One region of the Chryseobacterium nakagawai genome, then DNA from elsewhere that is predicted to be linked to it. Evidence: riboswitches for the same ligand, from Rfam matches in the RefSeq annotation. Region 1 holds a riboswitch; each other region holds the start of a gene.
What was found. Region 1 has a riboswitch for cobalamin ahead of EL260_RS19210 (acyl-CoA thioesterase). Riboswitches for the same ligand answer to the same signal wherever they lie in the genome.

Region 1 (11,024 bases):
TCGGCTTTTTTCTGTGCAAAAGCTCCCCACAATACGAAGACTACATTTTCTTTTTTATCTGAAATCTCCTTGATGATAAAGTTGGTAAATTGTTCCCAACCAAGATCTTTATGAGAGTTTGGAGTATGTGCCCGTACCGTTAACGTTGCATTTAGCAAAAGAACCCCTTGTTTCCCCCAGTCATCTAATTCTTTGGAAGTTCTTACCACTCCAAGATCATCTTTTAGTTCGATAAAAATATTTTTAAGAGATGGCGGCGCTGTAACCTGCTCAGAAACAGAAAAACACAATCCATTCGCCTGATAATCATTATGATAAGGGTCCTGACCGATAATCACTACCTCAACGTCCTCAAACGGTGTAAGTTCAAGCGCTCTGAAAATTTGATTTTTCGGAGGAAAAACTTTGGTGGTTGCGTATTCGTTCTTTACTTTTTCCCAAAGGGTCGTAAAGTATTCAGTGCTTTTTATCGGGGCTAAAATTTCTGTCCAGGTCATACTGCAAAAGTAATTAATATTAAAATAAAAGCATAATTCAGACTTTAAATATCTTCACTTTTATTTTTGATTAAAAATGATATAACACTATAGAAGCAATAGAAATCTATCAGCATTTATCTCCTTTTTAAACCAAAAATAATATTATCCGGATGACCTTCGTCTTTTTTACCTTCTTCAAGGATAAAATGATGCTTTAAAAGAAGTCCTTTAGAATTTTCATTAAACTGACTGGTAATTGCAACAATCTTCTGTAACTGCAAGTTTTTGAATCCATAATCCAAAACAGCACTGAGAGCTTCAGACATAATTCCTTTCCTGTGATAATCCGGCAGCAGTTCATATCCGACTTCTGCGGTCTTCCTATCTTCTGAAAAGTTCCACAGACAAATTGTTCCGATAAGATTCCAACCATTTTTATATGAAATTCCCGCAAAAAAAACTTTCTTATTCTGAGTTTCTCTTTTGATGTGTAAGATAAATTCCAATGCATCATAGTTGCTCTTAGGAGAATTTCTTCGCACATATTGATTGGTTACTTCATTACTTCTAATTCGAAGAATATCTTCTATATGACCTTCATGGATCTCTTTTAAGACCAGTCTTTCTGTTTCAAGTTTCATATTTTCATTAAAAATTATCATCCAATCTCTGAAAAGAAATACAGAGTAAACAATAATTCTTTCATCAATCTATTTTGTAAATCGCTCAAATATACGTAATAATCAAAATTCTCACTAAATTTGCACTGTGTATATAGATAAAGAAGATTTAGACGAATTAGAGTTTCCGCAATTGCTCGCGGAAATTTCCCCATTTGCGTATTCTCCGAAAACAAGAGAAAAAATTCTTCAACTTCGTCCGATGGAAATTGACGAGGCGGAACTTTCATTGAAAAAAACATCAGAATATCTGTCGAGTTTTGAAAGTTCAAATGCAATTCCGTTTGATGAGTATGAAGATATTGAAAGTGAGCTGAAACTGATGCTGATTGAAAATTACCGTCTGGAAAACAGTGCTTTCATCAAAATAAAAGCCATCACAGAACAGATCGGAAGATTGCAAAAGTTCTTGCCTACCATGCCAGAAACGTTTCCTACTTTATTGGAAGAAGTTTCTATACTGGAATTCAGAAAAGAAATCATCGAGAAGGTAGATAAAGTATTCAACCGGTTTGGTGAGGTAAAAAGTGATGCTTCTCCAGCTTTAAAAGGGATAAGAACTGAGATTCAGCATGCTAAAAAAGCGATTCAGGAAAACTTCAATCGTGCTCTGACTACGTATGGACAGAGTGATTTTTTGGATGATATAAGGGAAACAATTATTGATGACCAAAGGGTGTTGGCGGTAAAATCAGGATTTAAGAAAAGAGTTCCGGGAAGAACCCTGGGCATTTCAAAAACCGGATCTATCACCTATATCCAGCCGGACAGTGTTGTAAAACATTATTTCAAGCTTCGTGAGAATGAAGAGGAAGAGAAAAAAGAAATTGATAAAGTTTTAAGAACGCTTACTGCTGAACTGGCAGAATTCCAGCCTCAACTTTGGAGATATCAGGTGTATATTTTTGATCTTGACCTGGTAATGGCTAAAGCTAAGTTTGCAGAGCTTATCAACGGAGTTCTTCCAAAGATCAACCGTCATAGAACATTGAGATTGAAAGATGCTTTCCATCCTTTATTATGGTTGAGAAATAAGGTAGAGAACAAAACAATTCATCCACAAACTCTGGCTTTAACGGATCATAATAGAATTATATGTATTTCCGGACCTAATGCCGGTGGAAAATCAATTACATTAAAGACAGTAGGCTTGCTGCAATTGATGATTCAAAGTGGGATTCTGGTCCCTGTTCATCCAAAGTCCGAAATGTTTTTCTTTGAAAAAATCATGACTGACATTGGTGATAACCAATCCATTGAAAACCATCTATCCACCTATTCATCAAGGTTAAAGAAAATGTCTGGAATCATCCGTGAGGCTGACGCAAATACACTTTTACTGATTGACGAATTTGGAACGGGTTCTGATCCTGAATTGGGAGGTGCTTTGGCTGAAAGTTTTATGGAATTTTTCTACGATAAGAAGAGCTTTGCGATCATTACAACGCATTATACCAACATCAAATTGGTTATAGAGCAGCTTCCAAATGCTCAGAACGCGGCAATGCTTTTCAATGAAGAGACCCTGGAGCCCATGTACAAACTGGAGGTTGGCCAAGCAGGAAGTTCTTTTACTTTTGAAGTTGCTGAAAAGAATAAAATCCCAAGGTTCATCATTCATTCTGCTAAGAAAAAGGTAGAACATGACATTGTAAATCTTGATAAAACGATTGTAAAGCTTCAACAGGAGAAATTTGAGGTTGAAAAACTGAAATCGGATCTTGCGGAAAGAAAAGAATCTGTAGAAGACAAGCGTGATAATCTTCAGAAACTGAATGACCAACTTCAGCAGAAACTATTCAATTTCCAGAAACTTTATGAAGAGGAACACCGTAAACTTCAATTCGGGAATAAGATTGAAACGTTCATTGACAGCTATACAAAAGGAAAATCCAGAAAAGATGTGGTGAAGGACTTTGTGAAACTGCTTGAACAGGAAAAATTTAGAAAGATTGGTGCTGATAAGGATGAATCCAAACGTCTTCAGGTGGTTAAGAGAAAGATCACACAACAGCTTAAAAAGGAAGAAGTGATTGAAAAAATTGCTGAAACCAACGAAAAACTGGAAGAAAAACGCAAGAGTGACCGCGAAATATGGATGAAAATAGGGCAGCGTGTCCGAATTACCGGAAGTACCAGCGTAGGAACGATTGAGAAAATCTCCAGAAATAAAGTGATTGTCAATTACGGAACTTTCAAAACGACGATTGATGCAGATGAACTAGAGAGAATTTAATACATTTGAAAATTAATTGAATACAATAATGGAAGAGAGTGTCTGAGGATGCTCTCTTTTCTTTTGTATATTCTCATGATAATTTCTTATTTTTAACAAAAACAATAATTATGAAGCCATTAAAAGTATTATCAGACCTTATTCCAATACCAAGTTACACTGTCATTATTCTATGTTTTTTCTTTCCCTTTTTCTTGATAAAATGTGGTGATACCACCTTAATGTCTATTAAAGGAACAGATTTGGTAACAGGAGTTTCCAAACAGACAATGAATGAACGCATGAAAGAAAATTTAAAACAGAACTCTCCCTTTGGGTCCGCTTTTGGAAATGATTCTAATGACTCATCGTCAAATGCTGACAGTGAATATTCACCACTTAATGCTTCCAATGATAAAAATAACAAAGAGAATATTCCCCCAAGTCCGTTTATCATTCTTGCTTTTTTAGCTGCCATTGCAGGAATTGTCATTCATCTGATAAAAAGTATTAAGAAAAAATACATCTATCATATTGCTATTTCCCTGTTAGGTCTTATCTCTTTATTAACTTTCTATTTAACATTCCAATCCAAGATGGAAGGTCTCGGAAATAATAAAGTTGGAATGGGATTGGGCGGCGGCGTCACCATCAGCTATGGTTTTGGAACTGCTTTTTATGTGTGTGGGGTCTTATTCCTGCTTGTTTTTTTATTCTTTGGAGTATTTTCTTATTATCTTAAAAATGATCCAAAGGCTATTTATGATTCATCTAATCAAAGATCAGAATCTTAGTACAAGATTTATAGATCAAAAACTATTCTAATATGTACAAGATCTATCGCTCAGTATTTTTAATTGGGATTTTCAGTATTTTGTCTTTTATGAATGCACAGCAGAAAACACCAAATCCTGCACAAAAATTCAGTACGATAAAAATTGATGATATTTCAAAGGAAAACCTAATTATACCTACTTATGAGACTCTGGTTTCCTATGCCAAACAAAAGCAGCCTGTCAATGAGATATTTTACACCGAAACCTATAATCAAGACACCAATACACATACTGTAGAATTGAAAGACAAAGCTGACAGCGTTATTCCATTAACCACTTATGAATTCAAGGACGGAGTAATATATTCTATTATGACAGGCAAAAGAGATATACAGAAATATACAAGAACAACTGAAAATTCAGGTTATACCCAGCAATTCTCTAACGCAATTCAGACCCAAATTGATTTCTATAAAAATGGCTTCATTCATACCATAAGACATTTTGGATATGGAATAAAAGCTTCCGGCTATCCGGCAGGGATATGGTATGCCTATTCTGAAGATGGTACATTACAACAGAAAATAGACCATGACTCTCATTTCAGAATGAATTTTTATGATCTTTTGGCTATAGCGGATTCATTTGGCTCTCCCTATATAGGTATTAATAGAGCTTTTAATGACATCCATTCCTATTGGTATATTTTACTTTTTCCACATCCAGAAGATAGAACGACAAAAGAGAGAACCCTATTGATAGATGATAAAACAGGGCAAATAATATACAGTATCGTGGATGGACAAAAAAAGTATTTGAAAACCAAAACCTATGACAGCCTAAACCTTAGCAAAGAGTCCCTGAAATGGCTACTGGAAAATGACAAGTACTACATTCCTGATGAAGAATTTTATAAATTATTTAGAGGGTATTGGTAATTTCAATAAATACCTTTTTATTTTACCCATCCAAAAAACATTTAATTTATATATTTGGGAATCTAAAATTTGTTAAGATGATTTCAGTAAACAAAGCATTGTACCTGTCTGCTTTCAGTATTTTTTCTTTAGCCTTTGTTAAAGGTCAGAATAAAGTTCCTTTTGGTGTTGTAAAAGCTGAAGAAGGCTACGCCAATGTACGTGTACATAAGGATAACTACAGGAAAATTGTAGATAAGATCCGTATGCGTAAAGGGGATGTTTTTGTTTATGTAAAACCTGCTCCCGGAGAAACGGAATGGATCTGGATCAAATACCCTGAAAAGCAGGACGAGGAAAAACCTTTTGTACGCTATGAAACCCTTGACAAAGAAGGAATGGTAAACAAAGAGCGTATTGCTTTTGTTGATCAGCTTCCCGCCTATACACCTTCTAAATCTAAAAACGGAAAATCACTGATCTTTACAGATAATTCTGACCCTAAAATTCCTACTGCCCAAAGAAGTAAAGTGGTGATTGACGTGTATCCATCTAATGCCAGTTACCGTAAAAAGGAAAAAGATACCGAAGGAAAGCTTCTTACCATTGATAAAGTAAAGCCATGGGGAATTGGAAATGATCTTCCTGAAGGAATGACGGAAATTAAATCAATCAGACTTCAACAACCTGGAAGAGGTTCTGTTTTCGTGAGAGAAGCCATCAAAAATATGTTCCAGCCTACCATGGATTTCAACAATATAGGCGTAACTTCTCTGGACAATGACAACATTTTCCTTTATATGATCAATGGTTCCGGAGAGTACAGATACACTACTCTATGGACGATCAAGAAGGGAAGAGTAATCAGCCAGATTATTTATCATAATCCGGAATAAATTCATTAATTTTGCAGCCGAAAAAGTTTTACACTTATTCATCATAGAAACTGGTTCTGCATAACCGCAGATTAAAAGGGAACCGTGTGAAAATCACGGACTGTCGCGCAACTGTAAGTAACTAAAATCTTTATCAAAAGATCCACTGTGCGAGGCATGGGAAGGAGGTAAAAGATGTTACAAGTCAGGAGACCTGCCGATTTCTTAAACAAGAAACTTTCGCGATTTGAAGTTTTATTGATCTGATGGATTGTTTCAGGGGCTTCCAACGTTCCTGTCATTATTCTGTTGTTTTGATACTATTTCATTTCGCCTTAATTAATAATGAAATATGACTACAGAAGAAAGAATTGAAGCTGCAGAAACCAGAATCTTCAAAGCGGTTTTCCCTAACACAACCAATCATTACGATACTCTTTTCGGAGGTACAGCCATGCAGCTTATGGATGAAGTAGCCTTTATTGCTGCCACCCGTTTCGCAAGAAAAAGAGTGGTAACAGTAAGCAGTGACAAGATCGATTTTAAAAAACCAATTCCTGCCGGAACAATTGTAGAACTGATCGGAAAAGTTTCATACGTTGGAAAAACCAGTATGAAAGTAAGTGTTGAGATCTACACAGAACAAATGTATTCTTACGAAAGAGAAAAAGCAATTGTGGGAGACTTTACCTTTGTAGCAATTGATGAATTCAAGAAACCAATTCAGATCCTATAAATAAAAGTTTCGGGCGGCCTTTGGCCGCCCGAAACTTTTCATACAATTTATCTTAAAACTTTTTCCGTTTCCAAACCTTTCTTCAGTAGCAGTTCAAAGGCCTCTCCCATTTCATCCGAAGCTCTGGTAATGGCATTTTCAAGCATATTTCTGATCTGTTTTTCGGTAACCCCAGCCTCTGTCCAGCTTTTTCCTGAAGTATAGGAGTTCAGAATAAAAGGCATAATCCTGTCAATAGAACAGGCAAAAATGGCATCCGGAGTTACCTCTTCCTCAAACTCAAGCCATAGATTGAAGAATTCCGAACGTAAAGGCTCATCCAGAATTCCGAAAATTTTCTGTGCGGACATCTTTTCTCTTTCAAACTTTCCTACCATAGCAGCTTCGTCGAAAAGAAAAGTATCACCCGCTTCAATTTCGACAAGGTCATGAATGGAAAGCATTCTTATCACTCTCAACAAATCAATATCCATACGGTTTTTAGCATAGGGATAAAGGATTTGGGCCAGAATAATGATCTGCCAGGAGTGTTCGGCTGTATTCTCTCTTCTGGAATCATCTGCATTATAATTTCTTCTCTGTACATTTTTTAAGGCATCTACAGCCAGGATAAAATCGATTTCTTTCTGGATTTTCATTTTACTTTCCTCTATTATATTGATCTGATGGATATACCTTGGTTCTGGTAGTCCACTTATTATTCTTTTTTTCTTTGATGATAACTTTCACATAGCCATCTTCGCTTTCGTCTTCTTCTTTTTCAAGCACTTTATCGAGTCCTTTATTTGGAATGACTTCATATTCTGTAGTAAAGAAATTGCAGCATCCTGATCTTCCATAGGCAATAAGACGTTTACGTACCGGATCTGTTTCGAAAAAATCAAAAGAGTTTGACCCTAAATCTGTAAGTTCTGCACTTTTTACAAAAGACATTCTGGTGCTGTTGAATACATACACATCATAAGATGCCGAACTGTAGTTTCCCATATTCCCATTTCTTATGGCAAGATCTTCGGTTCCGTCAAAATTAAAGTCACCAAAAATTACAGGGCTTTGTTCATTTGTTAGGGCTATTACTTTTCCACGCTCCAGCCTCTGTCCTTTTCCAAGTTGTAAAACCAGCTTATCTGATGTAAAGCTCTGCACTTTACTGTTTTTATTATCAAATAACTCAACAGTTCCTTTATCCATACATTGGTCATCGAAACAATTGTCTATATGAATGATAGCATTATAGTTTTTGGATGCCTCTTTAACTTCAAATTGATATTGTCCAAAACATAAAGGACCTAATAGCATAAAAGCGGATATACTCCTGTAATAATTCAAAATATTCATGTTCATAGTAATATTGGATTCAAATGTTTATACAAACTTTCAAACAAAAATACGAATCATAGTTTCGATTTCAAAACTCATAAAGAACGAATTATGATCAATGAGTTGTTTTGGAAATATTTAATATACAGGTATAGGAAAGTAAATACTTTCAGAATTAATGGTGGTTTTATGTTTTATGTTATTATAAAAGATAGCCCTTGAAATATATCTTACTGGGACTGTAATTGCGGACTATAAATGGTTTTAAATCGTTTCATCTTTTTCTCTACAAAATGCCATGAAAAATAAGATAAGATGTAAGTTACAATTGTTGATAAAGTAAACAATAAAATAGGAGACAAATTCAAAAAGTTCATAAAAACTTGTTGGATAAAAAAGGCATAAATATAAACGCCATATGATATATCTCCTAACTTTTTTGGAAGTTGAAATGATTGAAAATAATCTTCACCTAAAAGAATAATTAATAACGGGAATATAAAGGATGAGGTTATATGAAATACACCAAAATAAAAGCTAACGGCTAAGGAAATTAATAGTATGACAAACACAAGCCAATTGAATCTGAATTTTACAAAATTCATTAATGCCCCGCCAAAGAACAACGCAGAAAGCTTGTAAAACAGAATAGATTCCAGATTAATTGTATTGAAAAAGGAGCTTAGGTAATTAGGGTTAAACGCTGTAAGACATACACTTATTAAAAAACCAAGTATTAACAAGTTTCTTTTAGTTATTGACGATTTAATAAAAAACAAAAAACTTATAGCTATGTACATGCTAAACTCGTAAGCCAATGACCAAAGACTGCCATTTGTAGCTTTGGGATAAGGATTGTTTACAAACATACCTGGGACATTGTATTGAACGTTATATAGACTTAAATTATTTGGTAAATAATACCAAAAATCTTTTTGAAAAACCACTTTATAATTTAGTAAAACCATTACCCCCATTGAAAAACAAAGCATAACTAATAATGCAGGGAAAAGTCTTAGTGATCTTTTCCAAAAATAATCGAAAAGGCTCTTAGAGTTTTCAACACTTTGAAAAATTAGGTAACCACTTAAAACAAAGAAAAATGCTACTGCAATTGCTCCCAATGAAGTTGTCTTTGTCAAATCAAAAAGGAAATCTGAATTTCCGGTTAGGTCAAATGAATGGGAAAAAATCACTAATGTTGAGAAAATTAATCGAAGCCAATTAAAATTATTTTTCATGGAACTAATTTAACAAATAAATACCATTTGAAATATATTTTAAACAATTACACGTCTTTAAGTTAATGTTATAAACCTGATTCGCAACCACTTAACATATATTGAAAGTTTATTGTGTTAATCACCTAATACTTTAATATTGATTAGTTTATATTCCCATATTTTTATCTAAAAATTTGATTTTTTTAAAAATATCAATCAAAATCTATTCAAATAAAAATTACTTATAAAATTATTTAACTGATTATCAACCTATTAATTATTTTATTTTCAAAATTACACTACTTTGTATTGCATAATACCATTTTATTTATATATCTTTGTAATGTAAAATTAGAATAGGCTCAACTAGCTAGGAGCATCTTTCTAAAAACATAACCTTAATTAACAAAACTTATCAAAAGATGAATACTGAAAATACCAAAGCGCAAATGCGAAAAGGAATTCTGGAATTCTGTATTCTAAGTCTCATCAATAATCGCGAAATGTATGTTTCTGATCTTATTGACGAACTGAAAAAAGGAAAACTGGATGTTGTGGAAGGTACCCTCTACCCTCTTCTCACAAGACTTAAAAATGGAGAGTTTCTCTCTTACAGATGGGAAGAATCAACTGGAGGACCACCCAGAAAATATTATCAGATCACAGAAAAAGGAAAACTTTTTCTGGATGAACTTCAAAATACGTGGAATGAGCTTACAGCCTCAGTAAACCAAATTACACAAAAACATTAAAAAACAAAGCTATGAACAAGACACTCTCAATAGGACTCGCAGGTTTTTCTTTTACGATAGAAGAACACGCATATATAAAGCTCAGCGATTACCTGAACGCTCTGAGAAGCTCACTGGATGCTTCAGAAGCAGATGAGGTAATGCATGACATAGAAATAAGAATGGTGGAGATCTTCAGAGATTCTCTGGGAAAACGTGAAGTGATCAACGATACGGATGTAGAAAAAGTAATCGCACAGATCGGAACACCTGAAAAGATTGAAGAACAGGAAGAGGCTTATTTTTCTGAAAAAAATACGACTAAAAATACAAACACAGGAAATCCTTATACAGACAAAAAACAATTATTCCGTGATCCTGAAAAGCAGAAAATTGCAGGGGTTTGCGCAGGTTTAGCTCATTATGTAGGAATGGACATTACTGCCATGAGAATTATCTGGGTAGTTGTTTTCTTAGTGATGATTCCTGCTGCAGGAAGCGCCTTAGTGATCTTACTTCTTTATTTGATCCTTTGGTTAGTACTTCCAAAAGCACAAACCGCTTCAGATTTCCTGAAGATGCAGGGAAAGCCTATGAACTTCGACAATCTTAAGAATGAGTCTAATAAATTGGTACAGTTTGCCAATGAATCTACTCAGAGGGTCGGAGAAATCTACAACGAAAACAAACCTTACATTGACAATGCAGGAAGTGGAATATGGAATATATTTAAATATATAATTGGTGCATTCTCTGTATTGGTAGCTGTAGGAAGTATTATTGGAGTATTTGTACTATTTGCCCTTTTCGGGATGGATACAGATTTTCCTGGAGCTAATCAGATCAGATTCTATATGGATGATAATGGTCTGGATAAAGTACTGGCAGCTATCATGATTATAGGAAGCTTGATTCCGGCCATTCTTTTCAGCTTACTAAGTATTAAGATATTCTCTCCAAAGACAAAACTGAGAAACCTTGGATGGGTAGTTGGTGGATTATTCCTTCTTCTGATCGGACTGGGGACTTATTTCGGAATCAGCATGGCTAAGAAAAACCTAATCTACAAAGG
Region 2 (11,024 bases), 300 kb from region 1:
CTGGTCCTTCATCTCCATGAGCCACAAAATCAATCCAAATCTCATTTCGGACAAGATCAATGCCCCGGTGCGTATACGTTCTGATAACGGGACGGGTCTCCTCCGGCTGGGGCTTCCATTCCATTTTTTCATAATCAAATTCTGGGAAATAAATTCGATCAACTCCTTGAGGCGGAATAAGAATTTTATTATTCACTCCAATTGTCGTGTTGGCAATCAATGGTACGCATTCCCCTGTAAGAAAGATCCGGATATAATGAGGTGTAATGTATTTTTTCCCGGTCACGGTCAATTCCCCTTGTATAGTCTCCATTTTTTTCATGATATCTTCTTTTTTGTTATTTCCTATTTGATTTCAATTGATAAAAACAAAACCCATTATTAAGAATCATTCTAAATAATTATTATCTTTGTGCAAAACTAATAAGTAAAACGGAAGGATGAGGTATGCAAAAGGGAGTAAAAAGTCCGCAAAAAGGAAAATTTTAATCAAAACAAATAAGGATGGCATTAAGAGTCTACGATGATAAAATTGGAGGAACATTGGTGGAAAGAAAATATCCCAATGCCTATTTTATAAACGATGGTGATATCAGAGAGTATGTTACTCATTTGAAACCTCCTTATGGAGAAGGGTTTTATCATGAAATCTGTTTTGAAAATGTTCATATCGGTTTTGGAAATGTCTCTCTCAAAAACAAAGTATTACTGTACTTTGAAGCAGACTTTGAAAGTGTTGAGATGCATTTTTCACTAAAGGGCAAAAGTGCAGCTCTTTCAGATAATTTTGGTTATAAAGTATGTTTTGAGAGTTATCAGCACAACATTATTTATGCCCATCAGATGTCTGGCCAGATGGAATTTGACGGTCATGAAATGCAGATCCTGGAAATCAATTTAGCCCCTGCCTTCTTTAAAAAATTTCTTCCAGAAGATTCTGAACTCTTCAATACATTCAGGAATGCCATTGAAAAACAGCATTCGTGTCTTATCAACCCGGATCATAACCGGATCAGTCTGGAAATGTATCAACTTCTGAATGACATCATCCATTGTGACCGAAAAGGTGTTTTTAAAAGAATCTATCTTGAAGCAAAAGTGGCAGAACTTCTCCTTTTACAGTTGGAACAGCTTTTTAACAGCAAATCTTCATCCCTTCTTAAAAAAGATGAAGAGAAAATATATGCGGTGAGAGATTTTATCATTAACAATCTTGACCAAAACTGTTCATTAATAGACCTTGCTCATCAAGTAGGGACCAATGAATTTACATTAAAAAAAGGCTTTAAGGAACTGTTTGGAACTACCGTTTTTAATTTCTGGAATGATACAAAGATGGAACAGGCAAAAAAAATGCTTCTTGAAGGAGATTTGAATATTAATGAAATTTCTGAAATTATCGGGTACAAAAATCCGAGACATTTTTCAGCAGCATTTAAGAGAAAGTATAATTTAATTCCTAGTAAACTTAGGAACGCCAATGGTATAACTCACTAAATTCATCAATAATCTCAACTTAATTCACCCGTTAAAATTCATAAAATCATCCCTTAGTGCTCACCCTTCGCTATAAGACTTAACTCCACTATTTTCAAATATAAAAAGTAGCCATAAAAACACATCTTTTATTTTATTTCATGTAACATTCAGCCTTATTTGTTAATGATTTGGTAATAAGAAAACACTACAAAAAGACTGATTTTTATCATATCACCAAAAAACAAAGATTCACAAAACAAACATTATCAATTAATTATCCAAAATTAATTATTGTTTACATAAAATATTTTGTCGTTCTCATAAAATGGCTATATTTACCACCAAGGAGTTCTTAACACCTTCTTTATCAACCGAAATTGGTTACACTTAGCGGTGTATTAAAAGGGAATCGTGTGTAAATCACGAACTGTCGCGCAACTGTAAGTAACAACTAAAGGTTTTTATCAAATCAATATCCACTGTATACTCCGGTATATGGGAAGGATGATAAAAACTGTTACAAGTCAGGAGACCTGCCTATTTCGTAGTGACGATGCTTTCGCGATCTGAAGCTTATAGTCAGGTATGATACGGTATGGATAATTGTGTGATAATATTGTTTATCTACTGATCTCATTTTTGAGGTAGATACTGGCAGAATAGCGTGTGCTTATTCTGTAGGTCTATAACTCATCCGTGTCCCCTTTCCATAATTTTTCTTTCTCACAAAACATCGTGAAGTTTATCAAGAACTTTTTATTGGGTTTAATCTATGTAAAAAGTTAAAAATGTACCAAGCCAATCACGATTATGCATCCATGGGCAAGAGATCTATCACAAAGTTCTCATGCTGCAGAGTTTCACAACAACCTCAAGCTTCATGCTCATCAACAACGCATCTGATTTCTTCAGATCATTTTCTTTTTACCGCACAGCAGCAGCATAGCAACTCTTCTTTCTTATCGCACAAATTTCAACTAAACAATACATATTAAAATGACTAAAAATGAAAACTGGAAGTCCCCCGGTGCTCAGTTCCGGGAGGCCATGCACAAAGAAAGTCCTCTTCAGATTGTAGGAGCCATCAATGCCAATCATGCATTATTGGCTCAACAAGCAGGCTTTAATGCCATTTATCTTTCGGGAGGCGGTGTTGCTGCCGGATCTTTAGGAGTTCCGGATCTTGGAATTACCACGCTGGAAGATGTATTAATAGACATTCAGCGTATTACCAATGTTTGTGATTTGCCTTTATTGGTAGATGTAGATACAGGTTTTGGCCCATCAGCGTTTAATGTCGCCAGAACGGTAAAGTCATTAATCAAAGCAGGAGCTGCTGCTCTGCATATTGAAGATCAGGTAGGAGCAAAACGTTGTGGTCATCGTCCAGGAAAAGAAATTGTAAGCCAAGAAGAAATGGTAGACCGATTGAAGGCTGCTGCTGACGCGCGTACCGACGAAAACTTCGTAATCGGAGCCAGAACAGATGCCTTTGCCAATGAAGGATTGGAAAAAACCTTAGAAAGAGCAGCGGCTTATAAAGAAGCCGGGGCTGATTTCATTTTCGCAGAAGCCGTTCCCGATTTAAGCTTCTATCAAAAATTTGTAGATGCTACAGGAATCCCTGTATTGGCTAATATAACCGAATTTGGAATGATCAATCTATACACGGTTGATGAATTGAAAAACGCAGGAGTAGGATTGATCCTCTACCCTCTTTCAGCCTTCCGTGCTGCCAATAAAGCCGCGTTGAATGTATATGAGCACATTCGTAAAGATGGAACTCAGGCCCATGTATTAGACACAATGCAAACCAGAGAAGAACTCTACCAAAGCATTGGATACCATGACTATGAACAAAAATTAGATAACCTTTTTAAACAAAATATTAGTAATGTCAACGAATAGCGAACCAACATTCAAGCCTAAGAAAAGCGTAGCCCTTTCAGGAGTAGCAGCAGGTAACACCGCGCTTTGCAGCGTAGGAAAAAGTGGAAATGATCTTCATTACAGAGGATATGATATTCTGGATCTGGCAGAGAAAGCAGAATTTGAAGAAGTAGCTTATCTTTTGATCTATGGTCAGCTGCCTACAGGAGCTCAGTTGAAAAATTATAAAGCCAAATTAAAATCCCTTCGAGGGCTTCCGCATTCTGTAAGAAATATTTTAAAGAGTATTCCTGCAGCGGCTCATCCCATGGATGTCATGCGTTCTATGGTATCCGCTATTGGAAGTATTCAGCCTGAAAAAGATGATCACAATGTGGCAGGAGCAAGAGATATTGCTGATAAATTATTAGCTTCATTCAGTTCCGGACTTTTGTACTGGTATCACTACACCCACAATGGTAAGGAAATCAATGTAGAAACAGATGATGATACGATTGGCGGGCATTTCCTTCACCTTTTACATGGTAAAAAAGCTCCTGATTCCTGGGTAAAAGCCATGGAAATATCGCTTAACCTTTATGCGGAACATGAATTTAATGCTTCTACATTCACCGCTCGTGTTATTGCCGGAACGGCATCAGATTTTTATTCATGTATCACAGGAGCTATCGGTGCTTTAAGAGGACCAAAACATGGAGGAGCCAATGAAGTGGCCTTCGAAATCCAAAGCCGTTACAACTCACCGGACGAAGCTGAAGCTGATATTCGCCAGCGTATTGCTAACAAAGAGGTAATTATCGGATTTGGACACCCTGTTTATACAATTTCAGACCCTAGAAACGTAGTCATTAAAAAAGTAGCCAAAGAACTTTCAGAAGAGGCTGGAGATATGCTGTTGTATAATATCGCTGAAAGGTTAGAAACCGTGATGTGGGAAGAAAAGAAAATGTTCCCGAACCTGGATTGGTTCTCTGCGGTATCTTACCATTTAATGGGAGTACCAACCCTTATGTTTACTCCACTGTTCGTTATTTCCAGAGTGACAGGATGGAGCGCTCACATTATTGAACAGAGACAGGATGGAAAAATCATTCGTCCAAGTGCCAATTATACAGGCCCGGAAAATAAAGAATACGTTTCTCTACAAGACAGAAAATAAACAAATTACCTAATAATAAAACTATAAAACAAAGATGTCATCACACATTTCAAATGAAAGACCACAACCGGATCAAGTATTAGTAGATATTGCAGATTATGTATTAGACTACGAAATTAAAAACGATTTAGCCTGGAAGACCGCTCATTATTGTCTTCTGGACACCATCGGATGTGGTCTGGAAGCTCTAACTTATCCAGCTTGTACAAAACTTTTAGGCCCTATCGTGAAAGGAACAATTGTTCCTAATGGTGCGAAGGTTCCGGGAACACAATTTCAATTAGATCCTGTGCAGGCTGCTTTCAATATCGGAGCTATTATCCGTTGGCTAGATTTTAATGATACATGGCTGGCTGCTGAATGGGGACATCCGTCAGATAACCTGGGTGGAATTTTAGCAACAGCAGACTGGTTATCAAGAACCAATATTGCGGAAGGAAAAGCGCCTTTAAAAATGAAGCAGGTATTGGAAGCTATGATCATGGCTCACGAGATTCAGGGCGTAATGGCATTGGAAAACTCTTTCAATAAAGTAGGTCTTGATCATGTATTATTGGTAAAACTGGCTTCTACAGCTGTTGTTGGAAAATTGATAGGCTTAACTCGTGATGAGATCATCAATGCTGTATCATTAGCTTTTGTAGACGGACAATCTTTAAGAACATACCGTCATGCTCCCAATACAGGTTCCCGTAAATCATGGGCTGCGGGTGATGCCACTTCAAGAGCAGTACGCTTAGCATTAATCGCTAAAACAGGAGAAATGGGCTATCCATCTGTTTTAACAGCTAAAACTTGGGGATTCTATGATGTCTCTTTCAAAGGAAATGAATTTAAATTCCAGAGAGAATATGGCTCTTATGTGATGGAGAATGTATTATTCAAAATTTCATTCCCGGCTGAATTCCATTCTCAAACTGCTGTAGAAGCTGCAATGACACTGCATTCTACCTTGAAAAAGCTTGGAAAAACAACAGACGATATCAAAAAGGTGACCATCCGTACCCACGAAGCGGCTATTCGTATCATCGATAAAAAAGGGCCTTTGAACAACCCGGCAGACCGTGACCACTGTATCCAATATATGGTAGCTGTACCATTGATCTATGGAAGATTAACGGCTGCTGATTATGAAAATAATATTGCTTCAGATCCAAGAATTGATATTCTGCGTGATAAAATAGAATGTGTGGAAGATGTTCAGTTTACAACCGATTATCATGATCCTGAAAAACGTTCCATTGCTAATGCGATGACCGTAGAACTTAATGACGGAACTGTTTTGGATGAAATTGTGGTAGAATATCCTATCGGACACAAACGAAGAAGAGAGGAAGGAATTCCGGAACTCATCAAGAAATACAAAGTCAACTTAGCTCGTATTTTCCCTGAAAAACAGCAAAAAACAGTCCTTGAAAACTCATTGGAATACGAAACATTGATTAATCTTAATGTCAATGAATTCGTTGATCTACTGGTAATATAACCCAATTAAAAGTTGAAAGTAAGCAACACCACTTACTTTCAACTTTCCTTCTCAACTTTTCAACTTAATAAAGCATGTCACAAAAAGTAAAAATATTAATCAACGGAGCGTTTATTGAAAGTAAAACTCAAGAATACCTTCCTGTAGAAAACCCTGCTTCCCAAGAAATTCTTGCTGAAGTACCTTTAACATTAGTATCAGAAATCGACCAGGCCATTGAAGCTGCTACAGAAGCTTTCAAAATCTGGAAAGAGGTAGCCACTCCTGAAAGAGCAAGGTTATTTTTTAAATACCAGCACCTTTTAAAAGAGCATCAGAAAGAAATCGCCGAAATCTTATCCAAAGAAAACGGAAAAACCTTTGCAGATGCAATGGGAGATGTATGGCGTGGTATTGAAGTTGTGGAACATGCCTGCAATATTCCAACCCTGATGATGGGTGAAACTGTAGAAAATGTGGCGCGTGGCGTAGATACTTACAGCTATATTCAGCCTCTTGGAGTTTGTGCAGGAATTACTCCCTTCAACTTCCCTGCGATGATTCCTTTATGGATGTTCCCAATGGCCATTGCCTGTGGAAATACCTTTATCCTAAAACCTTCTGAGCAAACCCCGATGACTTCCATGAAGATGGCAGAGCTATTCTTAGAAGCCGGTTTTCCAAAAGGTGTTTTAAATATTGTTCATGGCTCCAAAGATCAGGTGAATCATATCCTGAATCATCCTGAGATCAAAGCCATTTCATTTGTGGGTTCTGTTCCAGTGGCTGAACACGTTTACCGTACAGGAACCGATAACCTGAAAAGAGTTCAGGCTTTTGGCGGCGCCAAAAACCACATGGTCGTTATGCCTGATGCCAATAAAGGACAGGTCATCAACAATCTGGTAGGTGCATCGTGTGGTGCTGCCGGGCAGCGTTGTATGGCTATCAGCGTTGCAGTTCTGGTAGGTGAAGCTCAAAACTGGGTAGAAGAGATCAAAACCGCATTAAGCACTATCAAACCTGGAGTATGGTCTGACGAATCTGCTGCATTTGGCCCATTAATCAATCAACAGTCTAAGGAAAAGGTATTGAGACTTATTAAAAGTGCTTATGACCAGGGCGCTGAAGTATTATTAGATGGAAGCAACTGCACCGTAGAAGGATATGAAAACGGATATTTTGTAGGCCCTACTCTGTTCAATAATGTATCTGTAGAAATGGATATTTACAAAGAGGAAATCTTTGGCCCTGCTTTAATTTTATTAAAAGCAGACACGTTGGATGAGGCTATTCAGATCATCAACAACAACCCTTACGGAAACGGAACTTCGATCTTTACCAATTCAGGAGCTGCTGCCAGAAAATTCCAGCATGAAATTGAAGTAGGACAAATCGGAGTCAACCTTCCGATTCCTGTTCCATTGCCATTTTTCTCATTTACAGGATGGAGAAAATCTTTCTTTGGAGATCTTCATTCTTACGGAAAGCAGGGAGTAAAGTTCTATACAGAAACCAAAACCATTACCGCACGCTGGTTTGAAGAAGATGTTCCGGGAGGAAGTCTCAATATGACGATCAGTTTAAAATAGTGCATGATGAAAGTGGGCAACTGAAAATAAGAGGCAAGTCCCCATTCACGATCTGAGCACTTTCAATTCAAATTTTAAACCCTAAAAATTATGGAATTTAACCTAAGTGATGAACAACTGGCATTTCAGGATGCCGCAAGAAAGTTTGCTGAAAAAGAGCTCATGCCTTATGCTTCAGAATGGGATGCCCAAAAGATATTTCCAAGAGAAGCTATAACCAAAGCTGGTGAATTGGGATTTTGTGGAGTATATACCAGTGAAGACGCAGGAGGTTTGGGATTATCACGGCTTGATGCCGCCATTATATTTGAAGAATTAGCCGCTGCCTGCCCTTCCACCACCGCTTATATCACCATTCATAATATGGTGTCGTGGATGATTGACGAGTTTGGGAATGATGAAATCAGAAAAGAATTCTGTTCAAAACTCGCATCGGGAGCACTATTGGGTTCTTATTGCCTTACTGAACCCGGATCCGGATCTGATGCGGCAGGTCTGAAAACTACCGCTGTCAAAAAGGATAATAAATATCTCATTAATGGTACTAAAGCCTTCATTTCAGGAGCTGGCGAAAGTGATGTTCTCATTGTGATGGCTCGTACAGAGAACTCTGGTGCAAAAGGCATCAGTGCTTTTGTAGTACCCGCGGGCAGCCCGGGGATCAGCTTTGGAGAAAAGGAGAAAAAACTAGGTTGGAATACCCAGCCTACCCGTTTTGTATTTCTCGATCATGTAGAAGTAGATGAGAAATATCTTTTAGGTACCTTAGGGGAAGGCTTTAAAATTGCCCTGAAAGGATTGGATGGCGGCCGCATCAATATCGGAACTTGCTCTGTAGGAGCGGCTCAGGGAGCTATTAACCAGGCACAAAAGTACATGCATGAAAGACAGCAGTTTGGGAAATCACTGGCACAATTCCAGTCGTTGCAGTTTAAAATTGCAGATATGGCGACAGAATTGGTAGCAGCCCGTCAAATGGTGCAGCTGGCAGCCTTTAAGCTTGATTCTAAAGATCCGAATGCAACTACTTACTGTGCGATGGCTAAGCGACTGGCTACTGATATGTGCTTTAACATCTGTAATGAAGCACTGCAAATATTGGGTGGCTATGGCTGTACACAGGATTTCCCTGTAGAACGTTTAATGCGTGATGCCCGAGTACATCAGGTCGTAGAAGGTACTAATGAGATTATGAAGCTCGTGATTTCAAGAAAGATCCTGGAAGAAGGAGCTACTTTACAGATTCGTTAATTTAAACACTTAAAAAATGAAATTACTACTTACAGAAATAAAAAACAAAGTCGGAATCATTACCCTTAATTCAGAAAAAACACTCAATTCTTTGTCATTACCCATGATTGAAGAATTAAAAACCGTTTTGGAAGACTGGAAAAATGCCGATGAAATAGCCTGCCTGTTTATTCATGGGGCAGGTGAAAAAGCTTTGTGTGCAGGAGGTGATGTAAGACAATTGCATGATGCTATCATTGCCCAGAGAGCTATTGATCCTACTCAGGTTCCACAGGATTGCTTTGATTTCTTCTCAAAAGAATATCAGGTAGATTACACGATACATACCTATCCAAAACCTATTATCGTTTGGGGACACGGAATTGTAATGGGTGGCGGCATCGGAATTATGGTCGGTGCATCCCATCGTATTGTAACGGAAAAAAGTAAACTCGCGATGCCGGAAATTACAATTGGATTGTATCCGGATGTGGGTGCAACCTGGTTTTTAAATAAAATGCCATCCGCTTATGGATTGTATCTAGGATTAACAGGGGCCAGACTGGATGGAGCTGATTGCAAATTTTTAGGTCTGGCAGATTACTATGTACAATCTTCTTCAAAAGAAACCATTCTCAACGAATTAGAACGTATAGAGTGGAATAACAATCACCATAAAATCGTTTCTGAAATATTAAAAAAAGTTTCTAAGGAAGCATCTGTTCCGGAATCACAGGCAGCCCTGCATCAGAATTTTGTAAAACAGTTTGAAAAGGCTGATACATTGGAACAATTCGGGGAAATATTGATCAATTCTCTCGAAAAAGACGAATGGATCAATGCCGGAATTAAAAGTTTTGAAGCAGGTTCTCCCAGTTCAGCTCACATTATTTTCAGACAATTGAAACAAGGGAAAGATCTAAACCTGGAAGAAGTTTTCCAATCTGAGCTGAATCTATCCTGCCAATGTTGTATTCATCCCGACTTTGCAGAAGGAGTACGGGCATTATTAATAGATAAAGATCAATCTCCAAAATGGCATCCTGCCACCTTAGATGAGGTCACTCAGGAATGGATAAACTCTTATTTTGAATGGATCATCGGAGAATGGAAAGTGAATAAAGAAGTAGTGATCGGATCTTAAATCGTAATCGTTCTTTTTTCAATTCAAATTCAATCATTTTTTAACCCTCAAAGAAATAATTATGTCCAATATAGCATTCATAGGATTAGGAAATATGGGCGGACCTATGGCCGCAAACTTAGTGAAAAATGGTCATTCGGTAACTGGATTTGACCTTTCAAAAACAGCCTTAGAAGCTTTGGTTTCGGCTGGCGGGCAAGCTGCCAACTCAGCTTTAGAAGCAATTAAAAATGCAGAGGTAGTCATCACAATGCTTCCTTCCGGGAAACACGTTGCTGAACTGTACTCTGAAGAATTTGTCAACAATTTACAACCTAACACATTATTAATTGATAGCAGTACCATAGATGCAGTAACAGCCCGTTCTGTTGCTAAACTTGCTGTATCTAAAGGCTGTAAAATGATAGATGCTCCGGTTTCCGGAGGTACAGCCGGAGCAAAAGCCGGAACATTAACGTTTATCGTAGGTGGTAAAACCGAAGATTACGAAAAAGCAAGGCCTATTTTAAAATGTATGGGACAGAATATATTCCATGCCGGAGATTCCGGAGCCGGTCAGGTGGCGAAAATCTGTAATAATATGTTATTGGCCATTCACATGATCGGAACTTCTGAAGCTATTAATTTAGGAATTCGTCATGGATTAGATCCTAAAACATTAAGTGAAATTATGCAGAAAAGTTCCGGCAAAAACTGGTCTTTAGAAGTATACAATCCATACCCTGGCGTGATGGAAAATGCTCCTGCATCAAGAGAATACTCAGGCGGATTTGCTGTAGATCTGATGACCAAAGACCTGGGACTGGCAGCAGAAGCAGGATTGGAAACCAAAACCTCTACTCCACTGGGAAATGCCGCTTTAAATTTATATAGAATATGGAGCGAATCCGGAAATGGGGCCATAGATTTTTCCAGCATTATCCAATTTTTAAATGGGAAATTAAACGTAGAAAACTGAAACTAATTCCACTTTACCCAAAATCATCCCATCAACTAAAACCAGATACAATGAATTTCGAAACACTATTATATGAACAGCAGGGACCTGTCGGAACACTGACTATT
Region 3 (11,024 bases), 1.2 Mb from region 1:
TAGTCGTAAAACTACTGCTGTTAGAGGTTACAGAAAGAATTCCATTATGCTGTGGGTATCCTACTTCTTCCCAATTAATGGTGTAGTCGGTTCCGGTTCCGCCAAAAGATATGGCATTATCAATGGTTCCTGTGATATTAGGTTTCCATACCGTAATAAATTCATTCTGCGCATAAGAAATGAAAAATAGAAAAAGAAAAATGGTTACTAGTTGTTTTTTAAGCATAATTTAAAATAATAATTTTAGGTTAATAGTTTGATTTAATAAGATGATAACTTCCCGGGGTTCTGTATCTTATCTCTAATACAAAGATATAGACGCACAGCGACAGAACTTGTCGTATTAAATTTTATTACCAATTATTTTTATTTTTTTTTCTCAATTAAGATATGATTATATTTTGTTGAAAATGAATGTTATAGAAGTATTGAAATTTCGTTGCTTGTTTATATTTGATCAAGCATTTTTAACTAAGTTTTGCTCAAAAAAATTATTGCACATTGAGGAGATCTGTTTACAATGTTGCGAGGATGAAAAACTTTTATTCCCTATAACAAAAAAGCACCCGATTGGGTGCTTTTAATTTTAAGTATGAAAAAATATAGAAATCTGTGCTTTTTTCCAGATTCTAATATTTCAGTTGTTGTTATACAATAAATAAAGAAGCAATAGTTTGTGCATCACTACCACTCAAAATTTCATCATAAGCGGCAGAACCTGCTGCTGCTCCAAATAAGGTTGCTGTATTGTATCCTGCCTGATTGGTATTATCTTCTCCGGCATAAACAGGATTGGTTGCTGAAGGCATATTTCCGCCATTAGCAAGTTCTATCCATCCTTTATTAGCTCTCATTCTTCTTACTTGTGAAGCATGTCTTGCTTCTACGGAATGAATCTGTAATGCAGCTTGAAGTACAACTTTATTTGACATTACGTTTCCTGCCTGTCCTTTGTAAGCTCTTACCCCAGTGTCTTCAAAAGCCTGTGAAAGAATAAGGAACTGATTATAATCTGTAAAAGGCGAGAAATTTCCATTCGCCGTAAAATCAAAAGTAGGTTTAGCTCCCGGAGTAACTCCTAAAGAAGTAAGGGTGCTTTTTAGAAAACTAACATGTGCCGATTCATGTTTTGAAATTTGCATGAAAACGGTTCTGTCTGCATTGGGGATCAACCCTGCAGTAGATAGTCCTTTACTGTAATATTCATCTTCAAGATATTCCAGTACCAAAGCTAATTGTAGAGCATCGGTTAAAGTACTTTTTAACGCAGTACCTGTAACCTGTTTAGTTACTGTTTCTGCTTTTGCCGGCGTTGCCATTAAGACGCCTAAACCTAGTGGAACTGCTGCTACAGCTGCTTTTTTACCGAATAATGACATATTCGTAATTGTTTCTAATCTTGAGGCTTCCGTTGTAAAAAATTTATCATGGGAAAGCTTATCTAATAATTTAAGAATATTCATAATATAAGTTTTTGAAGATAAATAATTAATTAATGCCTCTTTCTTTCCATGTGAAGCGGTTTTTGATAAATCCGCCGGCAGCCATTATAATGTCTTTAGGCTCTTTGGCGAGGTCAAGGCCATTGGCATCTATTACATCATCCCCTGAAAAATCTGCAGATCCAGGGTTAATCAGATTTCTAATAGCTGAGGCGTGTCTGGCTTCTACCGAAACTATTTTCCCTGCAATAACTAGATAAGCAGCATTGGTGATGTATTTTCCTGCACCATTATATGCTGCTACACCAGTATCTTCCAATGCTTTTGCTGTTGCTAATACAGAATTTCTGTCATTAAAATTTACACTAGGGTACTGAAAATCCAGTTTTGGAAGAACATTCTGGGTGGCTCCACTGATGGCTGCCTTGAAAAAATCCCTGTGAATGACTTCATGGTGATATAAATCTGTAAAAACTTCTTTTTCAATACTGGAAATACCTGCATAAAAATTATTGACTACTTTAGTATAAAAATCAGCTTCCAGCTGCTCAAGAGCATAAGCATAATTTAATACACCTATATCGCCCGTTCCAAGATCAAAAATCTGGTTATCATCCATCTGTTGAAAATCATCGTCATCATTACAGCCTATCATGGTAAGACCTGCGATGGCCAATCCCACTCCACTCAATTTTAAAAAATTTCTTCTTCCTGTGTCAAGAGTAGCACCTTGATTAGAAACATGAATTGTTTTTTTCATAATATTAATTTTTTAAGTGTTTGATTATATGATAAGAAGAAAAAACAGCACATTCAATATGCTGTTTAATTTTCTATTGGTTTTTTAGGGCATCAGAACCGTATCAATTACATGAATAACACCGTTGGATTGGTTAACATCAGCAATGGTTACTCTGGCGCTGTTTCCTTTAGCATCTTTTACATAAAGGTCTTTTCCTTTTGTCCAGAAAGTAAGTTCTTCCCCTTGTACTGTTTTCATCATGCTTTTTCCGTTTCCTGCTTTTACAGCGGCCCATATCTCTTTAGCACTGTATTTTCCAGGAAGAACATGGTAAGTTAAAATACTGGTAAGCATCGCTTTATTTTCAGGTTTTACAAGGTTTTCTACCGTTCCTTTCGGAAGTTTTGCAAATGCAGCATCGGTAGGAGCCAATACAGTGAAGGGACCCTTTCCTTCTAACGTTTCTACTAATCCTGCAGCTTTTACCGCAGCCACTAACGTTTTGTGATCTTTAGAATTTACGGCATTTTCAATAATATTCTTTGAAGGGTACATCGGAGCTCCTCCTACCATTACTGTTTTTTCTTTCATCATTTGTGCAGTTACCTTCCCACTGAAAGCAAACGATAAAGCTACCATTGCTAAAACTGTGATTTTTGTTCGTGTGTTCATTGTAATATTTTTTTAAATTAATTATAGTTAATTTGTGCTTTTAATATCATTTACGAGCTTGGTTTTATTTTAGATTGAAAAAAAATGAAATTTTATTTAACAGTCTGTAAATCAGTGTATTATTTTTTAGTTGGAATAAAATCAAGACAAATGGAATTCATACAAAATCGTTTTCCGGTCGGTTTTGGGCCATCTTCGAAGATATGCCCCAAGTGAGAACCACATCTTCCACACAAAACTTCTGTTCGAACCATATTGTAAGAAGTATCTTTTCTGTAGGATACACTGTTTTTACGGATAGGCTGATAAAAAGACGGCCATCCGCAAGTGGTAGCAAATTTTGAAGTAGAAAGAAAGAGTGCATTTCCACATACAGCACAATAATAAGTTCCTTTCTCATCAAGCTCATAATATTTTCCTGTAAATGCGGTTTCAGTAGCTCCTTCTCTTGCGACCTGATAGAGTTCAGGCTTTAAAATCTTTTTCCATTCTGTATTGCTTACTTTCAGTGGAGATTCAGCAGTGCGGGAATAATAAGGATTTTTAGTTTTAAAATGATCAGTCTGTGCTTTATATTCTCCGGCTGCAACTGTCATACAGCTTATTAATAGTAGTTTTGATATTATATTTTTCATAATTATTTTTTTTTAATTTTTATCTTAATATCATATACGTAATAAAAGAATATTCGGATTTTGTTGGGGATATGATTTATTTTATTACATTTGGGTAGAAAAATAAAAGCTATTAAAACAACCTGCTCAGAAGAGGAACTTATCGTTTTACTAAAAGAAAAAAACGAAAATGGTTTTCATTATCTGTATGACCACTACTCCGGTGCGTTGTATGGGGTTGTTCTTCGTATTGTTCAGTCTAAAGAATATACAGAAGAAGTCCTCCAGGATGTTTTTGTTAAAATTTGGAATTCTATTCATCAATATGATGCTTCTAAAGGAAGGTTTTATACCTGGATGATCAATATTGCTCGTAATACAGCAATTGATTATTTGAAATCTAAAGGATTTCAGAACGAACTTAAAAACCAATCTCTTCCCGATTTCGTATATAACACTGCAGAGCTTTCAACACAGAATAACTCATCCGATTATATTGGATTTAATAATGTGCTGAAAGGGCTGGAAGTTGACAAGCAGGAACTTATTAATCTTGCTTACTATCAGGGATATACCCAGCATGAAATATCCGAGAAACTGAAGATACCGCTGGGAACTGTAAAAACGAAAATGCGGAATGCATTGATGAAATTAAAGGATTTGTTAAAAGATTATCAATAAATTGAACACTAAAGAATACATATCATCCGGAATTATAGAATCTTATATTCTAGGCCATGCTTCTCTTGACGAAGCAGGGATTTTGGAGTGTGTGATGAAAAATAATGCCGAAGTTAAAGCTGCTTTTGAAGAAGCACAAAAGACTTTGGAAGATTTGGCTACAGCTCAGGCTGTAACACCTCCTGGTGAACTGAAATCTAAAATATGGAACGCGATTCAGGAGAAGCAGACGATTGAAGAAAAAATACCTTCTATTCCGCTATCTAATCCAATATCGAAAGATCAGGAGGAAGGCAAAGCCAAAGGAGAAATTCAGAAGAATATTAATTGGAAAGCCTATGCTGTTGCAGCATCTGTTTTATTCCTTGTAAGTATTGCAGGCAATTTATTTTGGATGAATAGCCATTCTTCAACAAAACAAGAAATGACAAAACTGGCAGCCGAAAAACAATCTCAGGATGCTGTTATGAAAAAGATGGATCAGAAACTGAATATGTTCTCTAATCCGGATATGCAGATGGTGATGTTAAAAGGTGTAGAAAAGCATCAGGACGCCAAAGCAATGGTTTTCTGGGATAAGAAAACGAAAGAAGTTTACCTCAATGCAGAGAATCTTCCTAAAGCTCCTACAGGTATGCAGTATCAGCTTTGGGCTATTGAAGACGGAAAGCCTGTAAATGCAGGAATGTATTCTGAAAATAAAGATAGCGAGATTGCATTGGCTACCATTTCAAAAGCACAGGCTTTTGCCATCACGCTTGAAAAAGAAGGTGGAAGTATTGCTCCTACCATGGAAAATATGTATGTAATGGGAGGAATATAGGTCCCTATTATATTCATGTTCTATTGGTTAAAAGCTTTTTATTATTTTTAAAGGATGCTTTTAGAAAAACTATTTAAGGAGTTCAATGTAGAGGTCAATACATTTAATACCGCTGAATCTGAACTTTTTGACCAATTTTTTGAAAAAATACAGCTTAAAAAAAACACATTTCTTATTCGGGAAGGTGAATTAGAGAAATACAGTTATTTTATATTCAATGGAATAGTACGATGCTGGACTTTAAATCATAAAGGTGATGAACAAACCTTCTGGTTTTGTAAGGAAGGTTCCTTTTCTTTGTCCAATATTTCATTTACACTTCAAGAAAAGTCAACTTTTAATGTGCAAACGATTACCGATTGCGAAATATATAAAATTGATTACCAGCAAGCAGTACAACTTTACGATGCGATTCCCGGTTTGAAAACAGCCTTTGAAGATTTAACAGCCAGATTGTTGAATAAGCTTTTAAGTAGAAATATCGACCTGATAAAATACACTCCCGAACAGTATTATTTACAGATGATGGAAGAATTTGGAAGTACGTTCAATTGTATTCCATTAAAGGATATTGCTTCCTATTTAGGGATTACTCCACAAGCTTTAAGCAGAATACGCAAACGGATTTTTTAACCCAGGTTCAGTGGTTGAGAGGTAAAAAATACGATTTTTGCTACTCAAAATTTATGACTATGATAAGAGAAATACATGAAAGAGATTATCCTTTGCTAATGAAAATCTGGGAAAGTTCTGTACTCAATACCCATGATTTTCTGAAAGAGGAAGATTTTAATTATTATAAAAAAGAAATTCCCGGTTATTTTGAACATGTTACTTTATTAGGGTTTGAAGAAAATGGAACTTTAGTTGGATTTATGGGAATTGCTGAAGGAAATCTTGAAATGCTGTTTATTCATAACGATTATCGTGGTAAAGGGGTTGGTAAAAAACTGATTCAGTATGGAATCAATCATCTAAACGTAAGTAAAGTAGATGTGAATGAACAAAATGCTCAGGCCGTGGGCTTTTACCAATATATCGGATTCCGTGTTCTTGATAGATCAGCATTAGATAATCAGGGTAAAGAATATCCTATTTTACACATGGGATTATAATTTGGTAAAAGAATTTATATGATAACCAAAAAGCATCCAAATCGGATGCTTTTTTGATTTTCTATGAGGTTGAAAAATAGTTAAGATGCATATTCTACAGACGCTTCTTTAGCAGCAGCAACCATAGCAATTAACGCTTTTTCCGTTTCTTCCCAATGTCTGGTTTTTAATCCACAATCCGGATTGACCCAAAGCTGACTGGCAGGAATTACATCCTGAGCTTTTTTCAGCAGTTCAATCATTTCTTCTTTCGAAGGAACTCTCGGAGAATGAATGTCATAAACTCCGGGACCGATCTCATTAGGATATTTGAAATCTGCAAAAGCATGTAGAAGCTCCATTTGTGATCTTGAACACTCTATTGTAATCACGTCGGCATCCATATCTGCAATATTCTTAATGATATCATTAAATTCCGAATAGCACATGTGAGTATGAATCTGGGTAGCATCTTCTACTCCACTTGCTGATATTTTAAATGCTTCTACTGCCCATTTAAGGTAATTTTGCCAGTCTGTTTTTCGTAACGGAAGACCTTCGCGGATAGCGGGTTCATCAATCTGAATAATTCTGATCCCTGCCTTTTCAAGATCCTGAACTTCATCACGAATGGCAAGAGCAATCTGTTTACAAGTTTCAGAACGGGGCTGATCATCTCGTACAAATGACCATTGTAATATGGTTACAGGACCTGTTAACATTCCTTTTACCCATTGATTGGTTTGTGACTGAGCATATTGAGACCAGTATACGGTCATAGGTTCAGGTCTGGAAACATCTCCGAAGATGATCGGAGGTTTTACGCAACGGCTTCCATAGCTTTGTACCCAGCCGTTTTTAGTAAAGGTAAATCCATTCAGTTGCTCTCCGAAATATTCCACCATATCATTACGCTCATATTCTCCATGTACAAGAACGTCTATTCCGATACTTTCCTGCCAACGAATGGTTCTTTGGGTTTCTTCTTTTAATAAAGCATCGTATTGTTCTGCCGTTAGTTCTCCTTTTTTAAATTTCGCTCTCCAGGTTCTCACTTCTGCTGTCTGTGGAAATGATCCGATGGTTGTAGTGGGGAATAAAGGAAGCTGCAATGCCTTTTGTTGCTCTTCTTTGCGGATATGGAATGAATTTTTTCTTTGTGAATCTTTCCCAGTCACAGCATTCGCTCTAAGTTTTACATTTTCATTATGAATCAATGAAGATGTTTTTCTATCTGAAACCGCTTTTTTATTTTCTTCAAAATCCTGAAGAATATTCTCATCAGAAGTTTCTGAAGCTAATTCTTTCAGGGTAACCACTTCTTTTACTTTTTGTTTCGCGAAAGCGAGCCAGTTTTTGATTTCAGCATTAAGACTGGTTTCAAAGTCTAAATCACATGGTGAATGAAGCAGGGAGCATGACGGAGCGATTAAAATTCTTTCAGATCCAAGTGTTTCAGTTGCTTTTTTGATAAAGGATAAAGATTTTTTGTAATCATTTTTCCAGATATTTCTGCCGTCTACGATTCCAAGAGATAAGCTCAGATGTTCAGGAATAGAATGAAGAACATCTTCAAGTTGTTCAGGATTTCTTACCAGATCAAGATGCAGAACATTTACAGGTAATGATGTAGCAAGAGCTAAATTATTCTTTAATCCTTCAAAATAAGTGGTTACAATGAATGTAAGCTTTGGAAACTGTCTTTTAAGTTCAGCATATACAAAAGTATAGACTTCTTTTGCTTTTTCATTGATATCTAATGCTAAAAAGGGTTCATCAAACTGAATCCATTGAGCACCTTGACTTTGTAGTTTTGAGATAATCTCAACATAGACCGGAAGAAGATTGTGGGCAAGATCCAGTTTATCAAATCCTTCTTCCTTCTCTTTTCCTAAAAGCAGATAAGAAACGAGACCGATAATCACAGGTTTTGCATTGATTCCCGCCTGTTTGGCGCCTGCAAATTCATTGAAAATCTTATCTGAAGTAAGTTTGAATTGCTGGTTTTTATAAAATTCAGGAACGATGTAGTGATAATTGGTATCAAACCATTTGGTCATTTCCATGGCTGTGATATCTAATTCATCTTTCTGGTATCCTCTTGCCATGGCAAAATAAAGATCCAATTCAGAATTATTTTTTTTAAGGGCTACTTCATGATAGCGCGTTGGAATAGCACCTACTACCAGACTCATATCCAGAACCTGATCGTAATAAGAGAAATCATTACATGGAATAAGATCAATTCCGGCTTCTTTCTGAAGGTTCCAGTTTTGACTGCAGATGGCTCTTCCTACGGTAAGAAGTTCTTCCAAAACAATTTTACCTGACCAATATTGTTCGCAGGCTTTTTTAAGTTCTCTTTTGCTACCAATACGCGGATAGCCCAAAATGTGAGTTTGCATTTTTACAAATTTTAAATTAAACTTATTTTAAATGCTCTTTTCATGCTTCGGAATGCTTGGCTGGGATAGAAAAATTTGAAATCAATGATACAAGTGCATGGTACTACTTCATCCGGAGATAAAATGTACTGCAATATATCATCTGTATGACTCAAAAGCTTCAGATCGCGAAAGCATTGTCAATTCAGTAAAGGCAGGTCTCCTGACTTGTAACGGTTTCTGTCATCCTTCCCGCTTTTGGCAGTGGATATCCAAGTACAGAAACCTTTGGTGTGTTACTTACAGTTGCGCGACAGCTCGTGATTTTCACACGATTCCCTATTAATTTACCTTAAGTAAAACCTTTCCTGTTTGATGAAGATTGTAAAGAACTGATCTTTTATCAATATCAAGTCTGATAAAAGATTTTAATTTTGTGTAAAATTATTAAAACAGAATATAATAGCAATTAAAAGTAAATTATTAGGTTAATTAAACTTTTTAAATGGTATTATAAAGAATATAATTCTGTAAATTTGAATGATTTTAAACTCTAAAAGAATAATATTCTGTGGAACAACTCGATGATAAGGATTTAAAACTCTTGAAACTGCTTCAGAACAATGCAAAACTGACAGTTAAAGAGCTGGCAAAGGAAGTTAATCTATCTCCGTCTCCTGTTTTTGAGCGGGTAAAAAGGCTTGAGCAGGAAGGTTTCGTGAAAAGATATGCTGCAGTTCTGGATGCAGAAAAGCTTAATCGTGGATTTACGGTGTTTTGTCAGATCAAATTAAAAATTCATGATCGGTCCGTGGGTTATGATTTTGTAAAAGAAATTCTGGAAATTCAGGAAGTTGCAGAATGTTACAATATTTCCGGAGATTTTGATTTTTTATTAAAGGTTCAGGTTCGGGATATGAAACACTATCAGGATTTTGTATTCAATAAGCTAGGCTCTGTAGATTCTATAGGGAGTACCCATAGCACATTTGTAATGGCTGAAGTAAAGAACAACCATGGACTGACTCTGTAAAGTAGAAAAGTATGGTTTGTTTATCTGTATGAATTGAAAAACCTCTTGGTTATTGAGATTCATTTTGTGTAGAATCTCCAGATTTATAGTTCTACCTAAAGGGTTTGATGCAATGACATATTCCTACTTGGGAAATAAAAAACCGCTCTTTTCAGAGCGGTTGTACTTTTTTAACTTTTAATGGGCTGCTGATTAGCAAGTAGAACCACACTCTAATAATTTGATGTGGATTACACCATTAACAACACACTGTGTTTGGCATAAAGCGTTTCCTACAACGGTACCAACACCGCCGATAACTCCACCTACTGTAGAACCTACACCGCCAACAACACCGCCAACGATAGTACCTACTCCTCCGATAACGCCACCAACAACGCCACCTAGACCACCGATTAATCCTCCAATTGGATCAAGTAATCCTTCTCCTGAAATAGATTTTAGTTCGTTTCTGTCTAGTTTTTTGAAATTTTTCATGATTAAAATTTTATATGATTAATACATCACAAATATATGATAAATAACAATAAACTCATATTATTTTGAATAAAATAATTAAACAATTTTATTATTTAATATTTCGTTAATATAAATGGATAATATTAGAAATATCGTTTTTATTTGTATCTTATTGATTTACTAAATTTTAAAAAACATATCTCAAATTTTAAATATTGGAGTTAATATTTTCAGTTTAAAAGAACTTTTTTATGGTTAATATTTAAAATTTGTTAGAATGGGTTTTTGAGGGAAAAAAGCTACCATGATACAGTAAAAATCAGATGTTTTATCTACCAATTTTGGAGTCTTTGTTTAACAAATAATAAAAATCTTCAAATTTTATGGTAAAAGCTGCTTGTATTATTGATAAGAGGAGGCAAAATTCGTATTTTTGTGGACATATTTCTATCAATGTCAATTTTTTCAAACAATATACGCTCTCTGAGAGCTAAGAGAAAGCTTTCTCAACAAAATGTAGCTGATGACCTTACGATCTCCCGAGTGAGATATTCTAAATATGAAAATGGAATTTCGGAACCTCCTATTGAACTTCTCATCAGGATATCCAAATATTTTCATGTGAGTATAGATCTGTTGTTGTCTGTGGATCTTCAAAAATATGCCACGGAAGATATGCTGAAGCTTCCGGATAATAGAATTGTTCTTCCTGTAGCAGTGGATGATCTTGGAAATGATACCATAGAAATCATTCCGCAGAAAGCTTCCATGGGATATTTGGAAGGATACAGTGATGTAGGATATATTGAAAGCCTTCAACGTATTGCCCTACCCTTTTTAAATAATGGTAAATACAGAGCATTTCCGGCAGACGGAGATTCGATGCCACCATTCAGAAACGGTTCTTATATTGTAGGAAAATATGTAGAGGGAATTGACGAACTGAAACCTGGAAAAACCTATGTTTTTATTACTCAAAACGATGGGATTACCTATAAGCGTTTTAAGGAACATAAAGGAAATGCGATCTGTGTAAGTGCAGATAATTCTTTCTATGAACCTTATGACATTGCATTTGAA

Region 2: it holds a riboswitch for cobalamin, as region 1 does, so the genes downstream of both, prpB (methylisocitrate lyase) here and EL260_RS19210 (acyl-CoA thioesterase) in region 1, are expected to answer to the same signal.
Region 3: it holds a riboswitch for cobalamin, as region 1 does, so the genes downstream of both, metE (5-methyltetrahydropteroyltriglutamate--homocysteine S-methyltransferase) here and EL260_RS19210 (acyl-CoA thioesterase) in region 1, are expected to answer to the same signal.

The regions. Positions count from the first base shown of each region.
Region 1 covers NZ_LR134386.1:4,263,953-4,274,976, forward strand. The annotation lists gene EL260_RS19180 (uracil-DNA glycosylase) at 1-497, opposite strand, end outside; gene EL260_RS19185 (GNAT family N-acetyltransferase) at 614-1,120, opposite strand; gene EL260_RS19190 (endonuclease MutS2) at 1,248-3,395, shown strand; gene EL260_RS19195 (hypothetical protein) at 3,506-4,168, shown strand; gene EL260_RS19200 (hypothetical protein) at 4,201-5,088, shown strand; gene EL260_RS19205 (hypothetical protein) at 5,166-5,963, shown strand; cobalamin riboswitch at 5,998-6,178, shown strand; gene EL260_RS19210 (acyl-CoA thioesterase) at 6,295-6,678, shown strand; gene EL260_RS19215 (HD domain-containing protein) at 6,726-7,316, opposite strand; gene EL260_RS19220 (XAC2610-related protein) at 7,318-8,016, opposite strand; gene EL260_RS19225 (acyltransferase family protein) at 8,229-9,239, opposite strand; gene EL260_RS19230 (PadR family transcriptional regulator) at 9,644-9,973, shown strand; gene EL260_RS19235 (PspC domain-containing protein) at 9,985-11,024, shown strand, end outside.
Region 2 covers NZ_LR134386.1:3,959,885-3,970,908, forward strand. The annotation lists gene EL260_RS17875 (siderophore-interacting protein) at 1-322, opposite strand, end outside; gene EL260_RS17880 (helix-turn-helix transcriptional regulator) at 505-1,497, shown strand; cobalamin riboswitch at 1,841-2,034, shown strand; gene prpB (methylisocitrate lyase) at 2,476-3,387, shown strand; gene prpC (bifunctional 2-methylcitrate synthase/citrate synthase) at 3,374-4,528, shown strand; gene EL260_RS17895 (bifunctional 2-methylcitrate dehydratase/aconitate hydratase) at 4,563-6,014, shown strand; gene EL260_RS17900 (CoA-acylating methylmalonate-semialdehyde dehydrogenase) at 6,089-7,585, shown strand; gene EL260_RS17905 (acyl-CoA dehydrogenase family protein) at 7,676-8,836, shown strand; gene EL260_RS17910 (enoyl-CoA hydratase/isomerase family protein) at 8,853-9,959, shown strand; gene mmsB (3-hydroxyisobutyrate dehydrogenase) at 10,015-10,917, shown strand; gene EL260_RS17920 (enoyl-CoA hydratase/isomerase family protein) at 10,968-11,024, shown strand, end outside.
Region 3 covers NZ_LR134386.1:3,113,669-3,124,692, reverse strand. The annotation lists gene EL260_RS14105 (BspA family leucine-rich repeat surface protein) at 1-226, opposite strand, end outside; gene EL260_RS14100 (ferritin-like domain-containing protein) at 648-1,463, opposite strand; gene EL260_RS14095 (ferritin-like domain-containing protein) at 1,489-2,202, opposite strand; gene EL260_RS14090 (fasciclin domain-containing protein) at 2,287-2,856, opposite strand; gene msrB (peptide-methionine (R)-S-oxide reductase MsrB) at 2,976-3,452, opposite strand; gene EL260_RS14080 (RNA polymerase sigma factor) at 3,582-4,151, shown strand; gene EL260_RS14075 (anti-sigma factor) at 4,153-4,974, shown strand; gene EL260_RS14070 (Crp/Fnr family transcriptional regulator) at 5,029-5,607, shown strand; gene EL260_RS14065 (GNAT family N-acetyltransferase) at 5,667-6,089, shown strand; gene metE (5-methyltetrahydropteroyltriglutamate--homocysteine S-methyltransferase) at 6,170-8,473, opposite strand; cobalamin riboswitch at 8,649-8,834, opposite strand; gene EL260_RS14055 (Lrp/AsnC family transcriptional regulator) at 9,024-9,485, shown strand; gene EL260_RS25590 (bacteriocin-like protein) at 9,678-9,962, opposite strand; gene EL260_RS14045 (XRE family transcriptional regulator) at 10,398-11,024, shown strand, end outside.